DNA from 4 places in the Kitasatospora sp. NPDC051170 genome. Region 2 is predicted to be linked to each of the others. Evidence: riboswitches for the same ligand, from Rfam matches in the RefSeq annotation. Region 2 holds a riboswitch; each other region holds the start of a gene.
The links. Region 2 has a riboswitch for cyclic di-AMP ahead of ACIBCA_RS14780 (M23 family metallopeptidase). Riboswitches for the same ligand answer to the same signal wherever they lie in the genome.
Positions count from the first base shown of each region.

Region 1: it holds a riboswitch for cyclic di-AMP, as region 2 does, so the genes downstream of both, ACIBCA_RS07965 (family 16 glycosylhydrolase) here and ACIBCA_RS14780 (M23 family metallopeptidase) in region 2, are expected to answer to the same signal.
Region 3: it holds a riboswitch for cyclic di-AMP, as region 2 does, so the genes downstream of both, ACIBCA_RS05265 (transglycosylase family protein) here and ACIBCA_RS14780 (M23 family metallopeptidase) in region 2, are expected to answer to the same signal.
Region 4: it holds a riboswitch for cyclic di-AMP, as region 2 does, so the genes downstream of both, ACIBCA_RS23730 (NlpC/P60 family protein) here and ACIBCA_RS14780 (M23 family metallopeptidase) in region 2, are expected to answer to the same signal.

Region 1 is NZ_JBITFA010000003.1:203,826-208,610, forward strand. It holds gene ACIBCA_RS07955 (IclR family transcriptional regulator) at 1-756, shown strand, start outside; gene ACIBCA_RS07960 (hypothetical protein) at 835-1,485, shown strand; gene ACIBCA_RS07965 (family 16 glycosylhydrolase) at 1,575-2,858, opposite strand; cyclic di-AMP (ydaO/yuaA leader) riboswitch at 2,860-3,026, opposite strand; gene ACIBCA_RS07970 (MoaF-related domain-containing protein) at 3,376-3,705, shown strand; gene ACIBCA_RS07975 (alpha/beta hydrolase) at 3,852-4,785, opposite strand, start outside.
Region 2 is NZ_JBITFA010000005.1:394,059-398,843, reverse strand. It holds gene ACIBCA_RS14795 (sensor domain-containing protein) at 1-572, opposite strand, end outside; gene ACIBCA_RS14790 (GNAT family N-acetyltransferase) at 736-1,281, opposite strand; gene ACIBCA_RS14785 (hypothetical protein) at 1,320-2,228, shown strand; gene ACIBCA_RS14780 (M23 family metallopeptidase) at 2,324-3,166, opposite strand; cyclic di-AMP (ydaO/yuaA leader) riboswitch at 3,179-3,337, opposite strand; gene ACIBCA_RS14775 (YiaA/YiaB family inner membrane protein) at 3,535-3,819, shown strand; gene ACIBCA_RS14770 (alpha/beta fold hydrolase) at 3,946-4,770, shown strand.
Region 3 is NZ_JBITFA010000002.1:373,789-378,573, reverse strand. It holds gene eno (phosphopyruvate hydratase) at 1-1,099, opposite strand, end outside; gene ACIBCA_RS05265 (transglycosylase family protein) at 1,375-2,130, opposite strand; cyclic di-AMP (ydaO/yuaA leader) riboswitch at 2,136-2,302, opposite strand; gene ACIBCA_RS05260 (cytochrome P450) at 2,550-3,827, opposite strand; gene ACIBCA_RS05255 (SDR family NAD(P)-dependent oxidoreductase) at 4,085-4,495, shown strand; gene ACIBCA_RS05250 (MazG family protein) at 4,518-4,785, opposite strand, start outside.
Region 4 is NZ_JBITFA010000011.1:244,397-249,181, forward strand. It holds gene ACIBCA_RS23720 (hypothetical protein) at 1-229, opposite strand, end outside; gene ACIBCA_RS23725 (NlpC/P60 family protein) at 382-1,428, opposite strand; gene ACIBCA_RS23730 (NlpC/P60 family protein) at 1,656-2,762, opposite strand; cyclic di-AMP (ydaO/yuaA leader) riboswitch at 2,773-2,923, opposite strand; gene ACIBCA_RS23735 (NlpC/P60 family protein) at 3,272-4,309, opposite strand; gene ACIBCA_RS23740 (NYN domain-containing protein) at 4,518-4,785, opposite strand, start outside.

The DNA of each region.
Region 1 (4,785 bases), on a different contig from region 2:
CGCGCGAGTGGCGGCGTGCAGTCCGTCGAACGCGCCTTCCAGCTCCTGGAGGCACTGGCCGACTCCGGCGGCGTGGCCACGCTCAGCGAGCTCTCCGGCAGCTCGGGCCTGCCCATGCCCACCATCCACCGGCTGGTCCGCACCCTCGTCCAGCAGGGCTACGTCCGCCAGGACACCGCCCGCCGCTACACCCTCGGCCCCCGGCTGATCCGCCTCGGCGAGACCGCCGGACGCCTGCTCGGCAGCTGGGCCCGCCCGTACCTCGCCGAGCTCATGGAGGCCACCGGCGAGACCGCCAACCTGGCGGTGCTGGAGGGCGGCGAGGTGGTGTACGTCGGGCAGGTGCAGTCGCGGCGCTCGATGCGGATGTTCACCGAGGTCGGGCGCCGGGTGCAGCCGCACTGCACCGGCGTCGGCAAGGCGCTGCTCGCCCAGCTCCCCGAGGACGAGGCACGCGCCGTCCTCGGCCCCAACCCCCTGCCCGCGCACACCCGGTTCACCGTCACCGACCCGCAGGAGCTGATGCGCCAGCTCGCCGAGGCCCGCGAGCGCGGCTACGTGGTCGACGACCAGGAGCAGGAGATCGGCGTACGCTGCATCGCCCTCGCCGTCCCGGGCGCGCCGACGCCCACCGCGCTGTCCGTCTCCGGCCCCGAGGCCCGCGTCCGGGCGCTGGAGGAACAGACCGGAGCGGCCGCGCTGGTGCCGGTGATGCAAGGGATCGCCGCACGGCTCGGGCAGGTCCTCGCGCCCTGACGCTCCGGCGCGACCACAAACCGCCCGCTCCCCCGTCCCCGCTCCCCCGCTCCCCCTTTCGGGCGGACGACGGGCGGGTTGCACCCGGGCCGCGGCGGCGGCTGCGCCACCCTGGTGCGGACGCCGCCCGCGACGGTGCGGGCGGGCGCGGCACGAGAGCAGGGTGAGCCGGACATGGTGGTGCGCGGACGAGCACAGGGAGGCGTCGTCGTCGGCAGGACCGTCGCGGCGGCGGTCTGCGCGGCCGCCCTCCTGACCCCGGGGTCGTCCCTGGCACCGCCCGCGCCCGTCCTGGTCGCACAGGCCTCCCCCGCGCCCTCCCCCGCGGCCTCCGACTCGAAGCTGGAGGTCGTCCGGATCGACCCGGACCCGGCCCCGCCCGGCGGCACCACCACCGTGCACGCCTTCGTCGCCAACCGCGGCCCGGAGACGACGGCCTCCCCCTTCACCGTCCTGGTCGCACTGCCGCAGGGCGTCTCCCCGCAGGGCCCGTACTTCCCCGCCGACTGCGAGGTGCTGCGCCGCGGCCGCCTGGTGCGCTGCGTCTTCGGCCCCGGGCTGCCGCCACTGCGCACCGCGACGGCGCTGGTGCCGGTGCGCCTGGACCCGGAGCTGCGCCCGGGCCGGCTCGGCGGCGGCTGGGTCGCGGTGCGCAGCGCGGACGACCCGGAGGACGCGGGCACCCGGCAGCCGTACGACCTCACGGTCGCCGAACCGGCTGCCGGGTGACGTCCTCCGGGCCGTCCGTACTGACAGTCCGTCCCAACAGTCCGTACTACCTGTCCGTCCTGACAGTCCGTACGTCCCGTCCGCGCTTCCTAGCGGTAGACGCGGACGTAGTCCGCGGCCATGGTGATCGGGGTGTTGCCCTGCGGGGAGGGGTGGTACTTCCCGGCGGACACCGACAGGTTGAGGATCAGGTACGCGGACCAGTTGGCGCCGACGCCCTTGCCGTCGGAGTGGACCTTGACGCCGTTGACGTACCAGTCCACCGAGTTGGCGCCGTAGTAGGTGCCGATGGTGACCCACTGATCCTTGGCGACGGTCTTGGGGTTGGTCCAGTACTCGGGGTTGCTGGGGTTGACGTGGTTGGTCAGCTCGAGCAGGTTCGGGTTGTCGGGGTGGTACTCGAAGGAGTCGATCTCCCCGTGCGCGCCGCTGTCGCCGTTCCAGGTCCACAGCGCCGGCCAGGCGCCGGTGCCCGCCGGGAGCTTGACGCGGGTCTCGGCGTAGTCGCCGGCCTTCACCTTGAAGCCCTGGCTGGAGTACTCGGTGGTGAGCAGGCCCGCGTCCCACGCCTGCTTGCCGTTCTCCAGGGTGTGACTGCCGGGCGCGGCGGTGAAGGTGGCGACGCCGCCGGAGACGGAGACCTTGCTCTGGTCGATCCAGTCGAGCTTGTTGTCGTCCGGGTTGTGGGTCTTGTAGTGGTACGAGCTGCTCTGGTCGCCGGTCCAGCGGGAGCCGTACGCGATCGGGCCGTTGAACTCCTCGTAGAAGGCCATCGACTTGCCGGCGATCGGCGCGGCCTGCGGGTTCGGGGCCGGGGTGGGCGTCGGAGTCGGAGTCGGAGTCGGCGTGGGCGTGGGCGTGGGCTTTGGGGTCGGGGTCGGGGTCGGGCTCGGGGTGGGCGTCGCGGTGGTGGAGACCACGAGCTTCTGCGAGGCCAGGTTGTGCCAGGCGCCGGCCTGGTCCTGCCAGAAGCCGAACTGGGTGTACGTGCCGGCGGGCAGGGTGCGGGCGGCGCTGGTGAAGCTCAGGCCGCTGGGGCAGATCCGCACGTTGGAGGCGTTGCCGGGGAAGTCCAGGTTGGTGCCGGCGGCGTCGCGCACGCCCACGCCCACGGTCTTCGCGGTGAAGCAGGCCGAGGAGTGGAGGGTGAGCGAGGCCGTGGTGGCCTTGTTCGCGACCATGGTGGCCGGGGCCAGGCGGTCCTGGGTGACGGTCGGGGCGGTCGCGGCCTGGGCGCCGGTGGCGGCCGGGAGGCCGAGGAGGCCGGCGCCTCCGATGGCGAGCGCGCCGGTGGCGGCGAGGGCGGCGTTGCGGCCGCGGTGGGAGGGGCGGGCGTGGCGCGCGACGCGGCGGGCCCGGGCAGGCTTGAGCATGGTGTGTCCTCTGCGACGCCTGCGAGGTGAGCTGTCGGGTTCGGGCCGAGGAAGCCCGGCCGCCTGTGGGAGGCGGCTTCACCCCAAGCCGCGGCCGCTGCGCGGGAGCGCAGGGCCGGGCACTGACCTTGGTTCCCCCGCTCCCGTCCACTGTGGTGCTCGACTGCCCGCCGGCGGGTGGACGGGACTCGGCGTCCCGGCGGCGGGGTCCGCGGGGGCGGACGACGGTTGCAGGCTAGGCAACTCGTCCGTGGGCGGACAACTCTCCGGGGCCCGTTGTCGCGCACCTCACAGTGGTGTCGATCAACCACGCTGCGTGGCGGGCGAGTTGATCACGCCGGGGTGGCGCGTACGGGCCCGGCCGACTCCATACCGGAGAATGGCGCCGCCCGTGTGGGCCCAGTCGGATAAATTGGAGGCCTGTCCTCCTACGCACTGCACAAGAGCGCGTGGGAACACCGGGACCACCAGCCCGACGCCTTGCCCGCCCACCTCCCGACCGAGGAGCCGCCCCACCATGACCACGTCCCTGCCCGGCTTCGCCGGCCGCACCTACGTCTTCCGGGTCGACAACGGCGCGGCGTTCCGCAACACCTACTCGGCCGACGGCACACGGCTGCGCTGGGAGGGCCTCGGTGAGTCGGCGGGCCAGTGGGAGGACGTGGGCCTGCATGTGGCCGAGGTCGCGCCGGAGATCTACTTCGTGAGCTGGACGGAGCGCAGCGGCATCACCGTCAGCCACGTGATGGACCTGGCCAGGCTCACCGTCCGGGCGTTCTGGACCTTCGAGGGCGAGGGCGGCCGCGTCGGCCAGCTGCACACCGGGACCCTGGAGCGGGTGGGCTGAGCACCCGCCTGAGCGCCTTCCTGGGCGCCTTCCCGAGTGCCTTCCCGAGCGCCCGCCTGAGCGCTTTCCCGAGCGCCTTCCCGTACGAACGGAACGGCGGCGGGGCCCGGAACCGGCGTACGGTCCCGGGCCCCGCCGCTGCCCTGTCAGGCGGTGGCGGACGCGGCCGGCCGGTCCGGGACCTTGAGGTGCTGGGAGAGCCACTCCAGCGAGGAGGGCAGCAGCGCGCTCCAGGTCTCGAAGTTGTGGCCGCCGTTCTCGAGCATGCTGTACGAGACCTTCATCGGGCTCTGCACCGCGTCGACGAACGCCTCGGTCTCCTGCCGGTAGTTCCCGTCGCCCTTCTTGGTGCCCGCCAGCAGCACGGACACCTTCGGCTGCGGCAGGTTCCTGAGCCGCCACAGCAGGTTCGCCTCGTGGCGGCGCTGCTCGCTGCCGCCGAAGAGGTCGCCGGTGGTCGGGTCGTCGGTCGGGGCGTCGTAGTACGCGGAGAGGGCGACGGCCGTCGGGAAGACGTCCGGGTGGCGCATGGCCAGCTTGAGGGCGCAGTAGCCACCGGTGGAGTTGCCCATGAACGCCCACGCCTGCGGATCGGTGGAGACCCGGTAGCTGGCCTGGATCGCGGAGGGCACGTCCTTGGCGAAGTACGTGTCGGACTGCGCCCCGTTCGGGACGTCCTCGCACTCGGTGTCCTGCGGCAGGGCCGGCGAGGGGCGCACCAGGACCATGACGGTCGGCTGCATCCTCCCCTCCTGGAGGAGCTTGAGCGCCGCGCCCGGGTAGTTGAAGCGGGTGATCAGGTTCTCGGCGATTCCCGGGAAGCCGGTGCTGACGATCACGGCCGGGAACTGCTTGTCGGCGTACGCGGGCTGGAAGTACTGCGGCGGCAGGTAGACGTAGCCCTCGGTGGAGAGGCGGCTGATCCTCCCGTCGATGCGGACCTTGCGGATCTCGCCGGACTGGGCGGGCTCGCGGCCCATCGCGCCGCCGCCCTTGACCGAGGCGGTGCCGATCGTGTCCACCACGAGGCGGCCGGAGGCGTCGGCCTTGTTGTGGATGACCACCGGGCCGGTCTCACCG
Region 2 (4,785 bases):
ACCCGGTACCCGGGCCAGTCGACGTAGGTCGGGAAGACCCAGTGGTAGACGGGGTAGAGCGTCATCGCCCAGCCGAGCAGCAGGAACACCACGGTGATCACGAAGCGGAAGATCGCCCAGGGGAACATCACCACCTGGTGCAGCACGGCCTTCCAGCCCGCCGCGTCCGCCAGCCGCGCGGTGACGGAACCCCAGAAGCCCGGCCGGGTCGGGCGCACCGGCGCCGGACCGGGCACGTCCACGCCGAGCATCGAGCGCACCCGGGCCCGCTCCATCCGGCCGAGGCCCCGGGCCGCGACGGTCAGGGAGGCCAGGACGGGCAGGCCGAGGCAGGTGACGGCCGTGCCGAGGCCGAGGCAGAACAGCGTGATCGAGACGGCGAAGCCCACGATCGCCACCGGCAGGCCGGTGAGCGCGTAGCCGACCTCGCGGAAGTAGTGCGCGGAGAACGGCGCCCGCCAGAACGGCGGCGGCTCCTCGGTGCGGCGGGCCCGGGCGGGGCGCGGGCCGGCGTCGTCGCCGTAGCCGCCGAAGTCCCACTCGGCGTCCTGCGTGACGTGGCTGCTGCTCATGTTCCGTTCCCCCGGCCCTTCGCGGTGGTTCGTACTCCTTGACGACCACCAGTCTGGCCGAACGGGGGCACCGGGGAACATCGGGAGGCCCGGCGGATCGGGGGTGGGGTTAACCCCCCTGGGCCGGCTGCCGCTCGTCCTGCCGCTCGCCCTACCACTCGTCCTACCACTCGTCGGCGAGCAGCGAGTACTGGAACGCGTCCGACCAGACCCCGTCCTTGCACACGTCGTGCCGCAGCCGCCCCTCCAGCTGGAACCCGAGCCGGGTGAGCACCCGCGAGGAGGCCGGGTTGCCCACCTCGACCACCGCGACCAGCCGGTGCACGCCCAGCGGGCCGAAGGCGAGGCCGCAGAGCAGCCGGGCGAGCTCACCGCCGTAGCCCAGGCCCCAGGCGTCGCGGCGCAGCGCGTAGCCGAGGTGGGCGCTGCGGTGGCGGCCGAGGAAGAGCGAGCCCTGCCCGATCGGTGCGGCCCCGGGGTCCTCGCGCAGGGCGGCGGCGAGGCGGTAGACGCGCCGGGGCTCGGTCAGGGCCTCCTCCACGTACAGCTCCAGCTGGTCGGCGCAGTCCTCCGGCGTCCGCGGTCCGAAGGGCAGGTGGCGGGTGACCTCCGGGTCGCCGAACAGCGCGTACAGCGCCTCCACCTCCTCCGGGGTGTGGTGGTGTTCGCGGACGGCGAGGCGGGAGCCGGTGAGCTGGACGGGGACCATGGCTGCCGACCCTACTCGCGCGCGGATACCGTCGGAGCATGAACGACGAAGACCTGCGGCTCGCCCCGCGCACCAGGGCCGCCGACCTGCTCGCCTGGGCGGCCGGGCAGGACCGCCCACCGGTGGCCGAGGAGCCGCTGCGGACGGTGCTGGCGCTGCTGGAGCTGGGCGAGGGCAGGATGCACGACGGCTGGCCCGAGCTGACCTCGAACGCGGTGGAGCACCTGCTGTACGAGCGGCTGCACCTGTACGTCCAACCCGCGCCGGAGGCGGACCCCCTGGCGTACGGCGACGCCGTACGGCTGCTGGTCGACCACCAGCGGGCGACCAAGCGGCTCAACGCCAAGCGCCAGGAGCGGCTGCACGCCGAGGCCGAGTGGCAGGGGGAGGTCGCCGCGGGGCTGCTGCGCCGCGCCGACCTGGTGACCTGGCCCCGGCTGTACGCCCTGCTGCTGCACGCGCACGGGGTGGACGTGTCCGACGAGGCCGCCGTGCGCGACTGGCTGGGCGCCTTCGCCGAGCTGGGCGAGGAGGAGCGCCACGCCGCGTTCGAGGCGCTGGCCGAGGCCGGGTGGCTGGACGAGCCGGACGAGCGGGGCTGGGGCCCGGCCCGGGCGCTGTCCGTGGGCATGGCCACCGACGGCGCACGCCGGCTGCTGGAGCACGGGCTGATGCGGCGCAGCTACCGCAACCTGGCCGAGCTGACGGCGCTGGGCCGGCCGATGCCGGAGGAGCTGGCCGGGGACTTCGAGGGGCTGGAGGACGCGGCGGCCCGGGCGGCGCTGGAGCTGTTCGGGGAGTGGACGGTGCCGGGGCTGGCGCGGCTGCTGGTCGAGGAGTTCCCTGAGCTGGCGCCGGAGCCCGGTCCGGAGGAGATCGACGCGTACCTGGCGCAGGTGCCTGCGGAACCCGGGGAACAGGCGGACCAAGCGGAACTACAGGAGTAGTGGCACTACGCGAGTAGTGCCACTACTGGAGTAGTCCCACGACGGAAGCGGTGCGAGAAGGGCCCCGGCGAGCGCCGGGGCCCTTCCGCGATCCGTCAGGGGGTGAGGCCCCGCTGCTCGAGCCAGGTCTCCGGGTCGACCGGGGCGCCGCCGCCGGGGCGGACCTCCAGGTGCAGGTGCGGGCCGGTGACGTTGCCGGTGGCGCCGACCTTGCCGATCTGCTGGCCGCCGGTGACGCTGCCGGAGCCCTTGATGATCGAGGAGAGGTGGCAGTACCAGATCTCGGTGCCGTCGGGCAGGGTCTCGACGATCCGGTAGCCGTACGAGCCGGACCAGCCGGCCGAGGTGATGGTGCCCTGGCCGATGGCCATGACCGGGGTGCCGGTGTCGGCGGCGAAATCCAGGCCCGTGTGCAGGTGGGCCCAGTAGCGGGCGCTCTGGCCGTAGTGGGCGGAGAGGCGGTAGTCGGAGACCGGCAGGGTGAGGGCGGCGGCCTTCTTGGCCTCGGCCTCGGCTGCGGCCTTCTTCGCCTCGGCCTCCTTGGCGGCGGCCTTGGCCTCCGCCTCCTTCGCGGCCTGGAGGCGGGCGCCCTCCTCGGCGGCGGTGCGCTGGCTGTCGGCCTGCTGCTGGATGCGCGCGGCGAGGGCGAGGCCGGGGTCGGCGGCGAGGGCGACGGGGGTCTCGTCGGGGGCCTCGACGGCGGGGGCGGCGGCCGGGGTCGCGGAGGCGAAGCCGGTGGCACCCAGGGTGGCGGCGACGGCGGTGACGCCGAGCAGCGGGGAGGCGCCGCGGGTCTGACGCGGCATCCGGTGGCGGTTGGTCTCGGTCTCGGCCGCGAGGGGGCCGTCCGGCTCGAAGCCGTCGTGGCCGGGATGTTCGAGCAGCTGGGTACCGGCTGCGGGGCCGGCCGGGTGTGCCGGGGTGTGCGTCGACGCCACGGGGGCGCGCTCCTTTCCTTCCCTCGCGCCTACCGGGTTAGCTGACGGGTTCGGAGCAGGAAGGTCTCCTACGGCCGGGCCGGAGCCCCGCCGATTCACCCCAAGGAACGTGGTTCCCCGGCTCCCTGACCTGCCCGAAGGCCGGCCGGTGGGATTAGGCGACGGCGCACGGTGCCGTCTGGGTACGGCGTTGAAGACCGCGCTGCGTTATCAAACGTTAATCCGAGGAGGCTCTGATTCCAAGCCGTTCGTCCGGGACGACCGGGAAGCGGGTGAGGGGACGTCAACGAACGATCCCCCGTTGCACGGCCCCGACTGAGTACCGCTACTCATGTGCCAAGGGCCGGAGCGCACGCATGCTGGGCGCCATGAGCGCACCGATGCAGTCACGCACCACGGCCGCGTACTACGTCCAGGCCGTCCTGTCCTTCGGCGTCTCCGCCACGGCCCTCGCCGCGGGGATCGCCTATCTGCCGGTCGGGGGGTGGGTCCGCGCCTTCCTCGGCGTGGGCCTGCTCTACACCGTCACCTCCGCCTTCACGCTGGCGAAGGTGATCCGGGACCGACAGGAGGCCGGCGACACCGTCGCCCGGGTGGACCAGGCCCGGCTGGAGAAGCTGCTGGCGGAGCACGATCCGTTCCAGGGGGCCTGACAGGGCCCCGACCTGGGAATCCTCGATCCGTGGCGCCGATAGCTTGACAGCTAAGGCTATTAGCCTTAGCTTTATGGCTATCGGCAGCACCGCGCAGCACCCCGCACCGGACCGAGGAGAGAACCCATGAACGGCACCACCGCCCCCGCCACCCAGTACCTCGACCTCCCCGGCGGCCGGATCGCCTTCGACGACACCCGGCAGGGCGAGGGCCTCCCCGTCCTCCTGCTCCCCGGGATGCTCGACAGCCGCACCGCGTACCGCCACCTCAGGCCGCTGCTCACCGCCGCCGGCCGACGGGTGATCACCATGGACCTGCGCGGCTTCGGCGAGTCCGGCATCGCCTGGGACGACTACTCCCCCGCCGCGGTCGCCGGGGACGCCCTCGCCCTCCTCGACCACCTCGGCATCGAGCGGGCCGTCCTGGTCGGGCAGTCCTACACGGGCGCCACCGTGGTGCGCGCCGCCCTCGACGCGCCCGGGCGGGTCGCCGGGATCGCGCTGATCGACGCCTTCGTCGAGAACCCGCCCAGCGGGCTGATGAAGGCCGTCATGAAGGTGATGGGCACGATGCTCGTCCACTGGCCCGCCGCCTGGGGCTTCTACCTCCGCAAGATGGCCTACCCGGGCGCCAAGCCCGCCGACTTCGAGGCGTACGTGGACGGGCTGGTCGCCGCCCTGCGCACCCCCGGCCGCAAGGTCGCCACCCGCGGGCACGTCGGCGGGGACTCCGCGCCGGTGGGCTGGGCGGCCGGGGTGCGGTGCCCGGCGATCGTGCTGATGGGCAGCAAGGACCCCGACTTCCCCGACCCGGCGGCCGTCGCCGGGCGGCAGGCGGCGGCGCTGCGGGCGGAGAAGGTGATGATCGAGGGGTCGGGCCACTACCCGATGGCCGACAACCCGCAGGCCGTCGCCGAGGCCTTGCTGCCCTTCCTCGCCGAGCGCGGCTGACACCGCGAGCCCGCA
Region 3 (4,785 bases), on a different contig from region 2:
CGCCGGAGCGGTGCGACATCATGCAGCGGTAGCCGTTGCGCTGGGCCAGCTCGACGGCGTCCAGGGTCTCGGTCAGCGAGCCGATCTGGTTGACCTTGACCAGCAGGGCGTTGGCGGTGCCGGTCTCGATGCCGCGGGCCAGGCGCTGCGGGTTGGTGACGAACAGGTCGTCGCCGACCAGCTGGACCTTGTCGCCCAGCTTGACGGTCATGGCCTTCCAGCCGTCCCAATCCGACTCGTCCAGCGGGTCCTCGATGGAGACCAGCGGGTAGGCGTCGACCAGCTCGGCGTAGTACTCGATGAGCTCGGCCGAGGTGAGGGCCTTGCCCTCGAACTGGTAGGCGCCGTCCTCGAAGAACTCGGAGGCGGCGACGTCCAGGGCCAGGGCCACGTCGCGGCCGGGCTCGTAGCCGGCCTTCTGGATGGCCTCGACGATGAGGTCCAGGGCCTCGCGGTTGCTGTCCAGGTCGGGGGCGAAGCCGCCCTCGTCGCCGAGGCCCGTGGACAGGCCGCGCTCCTTCAGGACGCCCTTGAGGGTGTGGTAGACCTCGACGCCCCAGCGGACGGCCTCGGAGAAGGACTCCGCGCCGATCGGGGCGATCATGAACTCCTGGATGTCGACGTTGGAGTCCGCGTGCGAGCCGCCGTTGAGGATGTTCATCATCGGGACGGGCAGGACGTGCGCGTTCGGACCGCCCAGGTAGCGGAACAGCGGCAGGTCGCTGGCCTCGGAGGCGGCGTGGGCGACGGCCAGGGAGACGCCGAGGATGGCGTTGGCGCCGAGCGAGGACTTGTCCGGGGTGGCGTCCAGGTCGAGCATGGCCTGGTCGATCAGGCGCTGCTCGGTGGCGTCGTAGCCGACCAGCTCCGGGCCGATCTGCTCGATGACGGCCAGGACGGCCTTCTCCACGCCCTTGCCGAAGTAGCGGTTCTTGTCACCGTCGCGCAGCTCGAGCGCCTCGAAGGCGCCGGTGGAGGCACCGGACGGAACGGCGGCACGGCCGGTGCTGCCGTCGTCGAGGCCGACCTCGACCTCGACCGTGGGGTTGCCGCGGCTGTCGAGGATCTCACGGGCTACGACGACATCGATGGACGGCACGAGGCATCTCCTTGCGGAAGCAGGTCCCGCCGACAGGGGTGGTGATCAGCGGCGGGGCGATTGCGGAGTCGTTACGACCAGAGCCTAACCGCCCGGACCTCCGGGGCCACGTCGGCCTCGGTCCCGTCTCAGCGTGTGGCCCGGCTACCCACCGGTAGTTCACCTTCCCGCCCCGGAACGTCCGCACGGGCCGGGGCGAATGCGGACGAAGGGGACCGGCCCCGCGGCCGGCCCCCTCGTCAGGCCCTCGTCGGGCCCTCGTCGGGCCTTACGGCTCAGCCGAGGTGCAGCACCTGGCCCGGGAGGATGAGGTCCGGGTCGCCGCCGACGGTGGAGCGGTTGTGGTCGTACAGCGAGTGCCAGCCGCCGGAGACGCCCTGGGCCGAGGCGATGGTCGACAGGGTGTCGCCGGAGCGCACGGTGTAGTCCCCGGCCTTCGGCGCGGCACTCTGCGGCGCGGCGCTCTGCGGGGCGGCGTGCTTCGGCGCGTACGGCTGCGCCGGCTGCTCGGGCGTCTCGGCCTTGGGCGCGGCGTGCTTGGGCGCGTACTGCTGCACCGGCTTCTGCGCGGGCTTCTCGGCCTTCGGGGCCTGCTTCTTGGGCGCCGCCTGGGCCTTGGTGTCCGAGGAGGTGTCGACGGAGGCCGCCGGGCCGCCCTTGGACAGGCCGGCCTTCTGGGAGCAGACGGGCCAGGCGCCCGGGCCCTGGGAGGCCAGCACCTTCTCGGCGATGGCGATCTGCTGGCCCTTGCTGGCCTGGTTGGCCTGCGCGGCGAAGGCGGTGCCGCCGTACGCCTTCCAGGTGCTGGGGGTGAACTGCAGGCCCCCGTAGAAGCCGTTGCCGGTGTTGATGCTCCAGTTGCCGCCGCTCTCGCACTGGGCGACGGCGTCCCAGGTGGAGGCGGGGGCCGCGGAGGCGCCGGTGGCGGTGAGGAGCGGCAGTGCGAGTCCGACGCCGGCCACGCCGGCGACGGCGATGACCTTCTCGGTCTGGGTGCGACGACGGTGACGGCCAGATCCAACGAGCAGCATGAAGAGGTCCCTCTCCGCACGCCTGCGAGGTGAGCTGTCGGGTTCGGACCGGGAGGTGGCCCGGCCGCCGTGACGCGGAATCGGCTCCGCGCGGGCGGCTTCACCCCAAGCCGTGGGGACGGCAACAAACCTGGGTCCCCCGCCCCTGCCCAGGGTCTGGTCGGTTTCCCGTGGCGCGACGGGCAGGACTCGGCGTTCCGCGCACGGGGTCCGCAGCTGCGAACTCCACGGAGACTAGACAGATCATCAGCTCGATCACAAGCTCATCTCGCCGACATCACACAGAAATTACGGCGCGTGGTCGCTCGCCTACGCACGGCGCCGGTTTGTCCGGTTTGATGCGTGTTCACACCCCAATTGGCAGGCTATCGGCGACGGCGCGTCAGCGTGTCGGGGTGTCACGTGGACGTCATGTGGATTCACCGGTCGGCCGGAAGTGCGTGCGGAGAGTGCATTTCCGGACTGAACTCGACCGGAAGTTCCCGCAGTCCACGCATGATCAGACCGCCGCGCCAGCGCAGGTTCTCCGGCTCCTCCGCCAGCCGCAGATCGGGCAGCCGCGCGAGCAGCGTGGCCAGCGCGGCGCGGCCCTCCAGCCGGGCCAGCGGGGCGCCGATGCAGTAGTGGATTCCGTGCCCGAAACCCAGGTGGGGGTTGTCCGTCCGGGCCAGGTCGAGGGTGTTCTCGTCCGAGAACCGGGCCGGGTCGCGGTCCGCCGCCGCCAGCACCACCAGCACCGGATCGCCCACCGGGATGTCCGCCCCGCCGATCGACAGCGGCTTCGTCGCGAACCGCCAGGTCGCCAGCTCCACCGGCCCGTCGTAGCGCAGGAGTTCCTCGATGCCCGTCTCCAGCAGCCCGCTCTCGCCGCGGGCCACCGACTCCTGGAGCAGCCGGCGCTGCTCCGGGTTGCGCAGCAGCGCGTAGGTGCCGTTGCCGATCAGGTTGACGGTCGTCTCGAAGCCCGCGAACAGGAGGATGAAGGCCATCGCGGCGGCCTCGTTCTCCGTCAGGTGCTCACCGTGGTCACTGGCGCGGATCAGGCCGGAGATGAGGTCGTCCCCGAGGTCGGCGCGCTTGCGGTGGATCAGCTCCAGCAGGTAGGCCCGCATCCGCTTCACGGCCCGTCCCACGCCGCCGCGTCGGCCGCCTCCGTGCCGGATCATCATGCCCGCCCAGTCGCGGAAGTCGTCCTGGTCCTCGGACGGGACGCCCAGCAGGTCGCAGATCGCGTAGATGGGGAGGGGGAAGGCGAACTCGTGGATGAGGTCGGCCGATCCGCGCTGCGCGAAGCCGTCGATCAGCCGGTCGGTGAGCTGCTGCACCCTCGGCTCGAACTCGGCCACCCGGCGCGGGGTGAACGCCTTCGACACCAGGCGGCGCAGCCGGGTGTGGTCCGGCGGGTCGATGTTCAGCAGGTGCGTCATCAGGTCCGCCTGCCGCTCCCCCGGGATGCCCACCCGGCCGGTGCGGTGCGCCTGTTCGCTGTGGTGCGCCGGGTTCTTCGACAGCCGTCCGTCCGCGAGCGCCTGGCGGGCGTCCGCGTACCTGGTCACCAGCCACGCCTCGACGCCGCTCGGCAGGGTGGTGCGGTGCACCGGGGAGTGCTCGCGCAGCCAGGCGTAGGCCGGGTACGGGTCGGCGGCGAACTCCCAGGTGAAGAGCTGCGGGGCGGTGGCGTCGGGCTGAGCTGGCATGGGTCGACGGTATCCGGTGGACGCGGCGCGCCCGGCCCGTCGACGGCGTGCGAACGGTCCGCGAACGACTCCTTGCCCGCGTGTCGACGCTTCGTGCCCGGTCCGTGAACGGTTCTTGGACAGCTCTTGGCCCGGCGCCCGGCGTGAGCCTGGTCACCTGCGGGGTAATTCCTGTTGCGGAGGGTCAGGACGAGCCTACGATCCTCCGCAGTACGCGTGGGCGCCGGTGCGGTGTCGCCCACAGGGAGGAGCAGGCCATGCGGGTCGCCGGGGCAGTCGTCGTCATCGCGGTACTGGACGGCGGGTCGGGGGCCGACCTCGCCCGCCGGTTCACCGCCGCCGGCGCCGCCGGGATGCTCATCGCCGACCAGCACGTCGGCGTCGCGGAGGACCTCGCCTCCGAACTCGACCGCCCGGGCTGCCCCGTCGTCGGCGTCCACGGGGACGTGCGCCGCCCCAGCGACGTGGCCGCCGTCGTCGACACCGCCGAGAAGCACCTCGGCCCGATCGACCTCTTCTGCGTCGCCGGGCCGGACGGCGAGCGGATCGTCTCCCTCGCCGACCTGCCCGACCACCTCGACCTGGAGCGGCTGGCCGAACTGGTCGCCCTCGTCGGCGACGCCATCGCCGAGGTCGTCCTCCCGCTGCCCCGCCAGGCCGCGGCCTGAACCTCTACGGCTCCGGCCCCTCTTACGGCTTGAGCCCCTCGGCCGCGCGCACCGCGTCCCGGTAGCCCCGCGCGGCCGAGCGCAGCGCCGCGTCCACGTCCACCCCGGCGTCGTGCGCCCGCTGCGCCACCGCCAGCAGCAGCCGGCCCGCCGACTCGGCGGTCAGCTCCGCCGGCAGCTCGTACGGCTCGTCCGCCACCCCGCCGAAGCCCGCCCGCCGCACCCGGGAGACCAGCTTCGCCGCGTACGCCAGCGCCGGCAGCCCCGCCGGGACGCCGTCCAGGACGGAC
Region 4 (4,785 bases), on a different contig from region 2:
GTTCGACGCTCCAGCCGTCCCCGGCCCGGGCCACCTCGAGCCGGCGCGGGTACACCACCGGCTGCTCGTCGTACCCGTCGATCCGCACGGCCAGGTCGGCCGAGACGCTGAACCGCTGGGCGCGGTCCGCCTGAGCCCCGTCCGTCGCCGAGAGCACGATCCCGCGGTACTCCGCCGTCGCCCCGGGCACCGGCAGCGCCGACGCCCGGCCCCTCAGCAGCAGCTCCACGTCGGCCCGCCGGTCGTCCTCGGGAGGGGCGGGCGCCGCCGGGGAGGCGGGCGGCAGGGAGAGCTGGGCCAGCCCCGCGGCGGCGAGGAGCAGGGCCCCGCGCCGGGTGAGGGTGCCGCCGGCTATGGCGGACGGGTCGGAGGGCGGCGCGCTCAGAGCCGTACCACCCCGGAGACGGGCATCGCGTTGACGCTCTCGTACCGCACCCGGGCCCCGGGGTACGGCGCGTGCACGATCACCCCGCCGCCGGCGTACATGCCGACGTGGTGCATGTCCCGATAGAAGATCACCAGGTCTCCCGGCCGCGCTTCGGAGAGACTGATCCGCTGCCCGGCGTACGCCTGGGCCTGCGAGGTCCTCGGCAGGGTCACTCCGGCCTGCCGCCAGCTGTAGTACATCAGACCGGAGCAGTCGAACGCACGGGGCCCTGTGGAGCCGTAGACGTACGGGGAGCCGATCATCCGCACCGCGGCGGCCAGCGCGGCCGCCCCGCGCTCGGAGGCGGCCGGGGCGTCGCCCAGGTCGAGCCGGTCGGTGCCCCGGGTGGCGCGCTGCTCGGCGTCCCTGGCGTCCTGGGCGGTCATCCTGGCGCGCTCGGAGGCGCTCAGGCCGTTGAGCAGCTTCTGCGCCTTGGCCAGGCGCTGCTGGATGTCCTGCTTGCTGTCGGCCAGGGCGCGGCGGGTCTGCTCCAGCGCGTCGAGCTTGCCCGCCGCCTCGGCGCGGCGCTGGTCGAGCCGGCGCTGACGGGTGACCACCTCGTGCAGCGTCTCCTGCTGGCGGGTGGCGGCCTGGTCGAGCGTGCGGGCCCGGGCGAGGTAGCCCTCCGGGTCGCTGGAGAGCATCAGCTGGGCAGTCCTGGCCATCCCGCCGCCGCGGTACTCGGCGCCGGCCACGGCGGCGAGGTCCCCGCGCAGGTCGTTGAGCTGGTCCTGCGCGGTGGCGATCTCGCCCTGGAGGACGGTGGTCTCGCCCTGGAGCCGCTTCTGGGACTCCTGGGCGGCGTTGTACTTCTCCGAAGCCTGCTCGGCCTCGTCGTACAGCTGCTCCACCTGCGTCTTGACGTCCTTGCGGCTGGGCGCGTCCGGGCCACCGGGCGCGGCCTGGGCGCTGCCGCCGGTGGGGACGCCGATGGCGGTGGTGGCGGCCGCGGTCAGCACCAGCGCACGGGCGAGCAGTCGGGAACGGCGGTGCACGGGCATGGCGGCTGCGACTCCGATCCTGCGGCGCGGGCTCTCGCCGCCGCACCGGAACGGGCGGTCCTGGAGCGGGAGTCCGGTGGCAGACGTTAGCGAGTCCGGGCAATCGAGTCCAAACCCCCGCCGACCCGAATATTCGCCCCCTAATCGGACATCAGGACGACTGCCCGGCAAAGCCGCAGGCCCGGCCTCCCGCGAGGGGAGGCCGGGCCTGGAGGAGCCGGACGGGATCAGACCCGCACGACGGACACGAGCGGCATGTTGGAGACCGCCTCGTAGCGCACCGAGGCGCCCGGCTTGGGCGCGTGCAGCACCATGCCGTTGCCGGCGTAGATGCCGACGTGGTGGGCGTCGGTGTAGAAGATCAGGAGGTCGCCGGGCTGCGCCCCGGAGAGGTCGCCGCCGATCCGGGTGCCGGCGTGGGCCTGCTCCTGCGAGGTGCGCGGCAGCGAGACGTTGGCCTGGTTGAACGCCCAGACCATCAGGCCCGAGCAGTCGAAGGTGTCCGGGCCGCTGGCGCCGTAGACGTACGGGCTGCCGATCTTGGAGGCCGCGTACTGCAGGGCCGCGGCGCCGCGCGAGCTGCCGGGGGCGATCACGGGGGCCGCGGCGGCCGGGGCCGCCGGGTCCGTACGGGCGCTGTCGCGCGAGGCGCGCGAGGGCGCCGGCTGCGCGGCGTCGGCCTTGGCCTTGGCGTCGGCGGCGGCCTTCGCCTCGGCGGCGGCCATCTGCTGGCGCTCCTGCTCCGTCAGCGTGGCGAGGAGGTCCTGAGCCGCCTTCAGCTTGCCCTGGAGCGTTTCCTTGTCGGCCTTGAGCTGCTTGGTGGTGTTCTCCAGCTCGGTGAGCTTGCCCTGGGCCTCGCCCCGGTCCTGGTCGAGCTTGCGCTGCTCGGCCTGGAGCTCCTTGAGCTGGTTCTTCTGCGAGCCGCCGACCTGGTTCAGGGTGCCGGCCTGGTTCAGGAAGGTGTCCGGGCTGGAGTTGAACATCAGCTGGACGGTCGGGGATATGCCCCCGTTGCGGTACTGCTCGCCGGCGACCTCGGCGAGGCCGCTCTGGAGGTCGGTGACCTGGGACTGCTGCCGGGCGATCTTGTCCTGGAGGCCGGTGACCTGCTTCTGCAGCGTCTGCTGCTTCTCCTGCGAGGCGTTGAGCTTCTCGCTCGCCTGCTCGGCCTGCTCGTGGAGCTGGTCGACCTGCTCCTTGACCTGGTCCTTGCTCGGCGCCGGGTCGGCGTGGGCGCCGGACTGCGCGGAGAGGGCCACGGCCGCGGCGGCGACACCGGTCATGATCGAGACGCGGGCCCGACCGGCGGGCTTGGGACGACGATGGGACGCCACGAAGGCGGGCTCCTTCTTCACGTCCGCCTACCGGGTGAGCTGACGGGTTCGGGCCGGAAGCTGCCCTACGACGCCTCACGGCCGTTCCATTGGCCGACCTGGCGCCGATTCACCCCGGAGGAACGTGGTTCCCCGGCTCCGTTCCACAGCGCCCCCGACTACTGGGCTCCCCTGTCGGACAGTCGTGGTGACCTGCCCCGCTGCTTCGCGAACTCGGCGGGAACCACCGCCGCCACCCAGGCTGGGCGATCGACAGTGCGGTGGTCCGGGGCACGACCCTAGTAACTGAACCGTGATCGGTTCAAATCCTTGTCAGAAAAAAGACGGAAGATTACCCAAGTTCCTTTGTGAAAATGACCGATCGTGATCACGCCCACACGCATAGCTGATCTGATTTCATGAATCAGCCATCGGACGGTCGAAAACGAACACCACCCCCCGGAGCCGGGAGGTGGTGGACGTCACGGGATGGCGGGGCGTCAGAGCGCGCCAGAGCGCGCCAGACCGCGTCAGACCCGGCGGATGGTGTTGATCGACATCGCGTCGGCCTTCATCACCTTCACCACGTCACCGGTGTGCGGCGCGTGGACGACCATGCCGTTGCCGATGTACATCCCGACGTGGTGCCGGTCGGGGCCGTAGATCACCAGGTCGCCCGGCTGGGCCTGGTCCAGCGAGGGCACCCGGGTGCCGACGTTGCCCTGCTCCTGCGAGGTGCGCGGCAGCGAGATGCCGGCCTGGCCGTACGCCCAGACCATCAGGCCCGAGCAGTCGAAGTTCTTCGGGCCGGTCGCGCCCCACACGTACGGCGAGCCCTGCTTGCTCATCGCCATGTTGACCGCGACGCCCGCGTAGCCGCTCGCCTGCGGCAGCGGGCCGAGGTCCGCGCGGTCCGAGCCGCGCGAGGCGCGGTCGGCGGCGGCCTGCTGGGCCTTCAGCGCGGCGCGGTCGGAGGCGCTGAGGGAGTTCAGCAGGTCCTGCGCGGCCTTGAGCTTGGTGTTGACGTCCGCCTTGGCCTGGTTGAGGTCCTTGGTGGTGGTGTCCAGCGAGGTCAGCACGGCGGCCGCCTCGGACTTCTCCTGGTCCAGCTTGCGCTGCTGCTCCAGCAGCCCCTTGAGCGCCTCGCTCTGGCTGGCGCTGGCCTGCTGGACGCTGGACGCCTTCTGCAGGTACCCGGACGGGTCGGAGGAGAGCATCAGCTGGACGGACGGGTCGATGCCGCCGGTGCGGTACTGCTCGCCCGCCACGCCGGCCAGGCCGGTCTGCAGCTGCGTCATCTGCTCCTGGCTACGGGCCACCTGGTCCTGAAGCGTCGCGGCCTGCTTGCGCAGCTGGTCGGCCCGCTCCTTGGCGCCGTTGTACTTCTCGGCCGCCTGCTCCTGCTCCTCCTGGAGCTTGTCGATCTGCGTCTTGACGTCTTCCTTGTTCGGCTGGGGCGCGGCGTGCGCGGCCACCTGGGCCGAGAGGGCGACCGCGGTCGCAGCGGCAGCAGTGAACACGGAGACCCGCGCGCGACTCGGCTGCTTGGGACGGCGGTGGGAGGCCAAGAGACCTGCTCCTTCTTCCATCGAACTCACCACTCACCTGAACGAGTGAGAATCCGGAAAATAGGTTTGACGCCAGACCCTAGTAGACGATCGAAGCGTTCCGCCACTCCCCCGAAGGCGTGAACTCCGCTTCTCTCCCTGACTTCACCAGATCCGCACACCCGCGACCACCCGCGGCTGACCAGCGGTCATTGCGCCCGGCGGCCGGTCAGGGCCGCGCCAGCCGGTTCAGCAGCAGCACCGAGGCCACCGGGCGCGCGCCCGCCTTGCGCACGCCGTCCGCGACCTCCCGGTCGGCCGAGACCACCACCACCGGACGGCCCTGCGGCTCGGCCCGCACCAGACGCCGGATCAGCTCGTCCGCCGTCTCCCCGGTCCGGCTGAACCGCACCCGGACCCCGCGCGGAGGCGCCATCATCACCGGCACGTCCAGGTCCTGCCCGTCGAACACACAGGTGACCTCCGCCTGCGTGCGC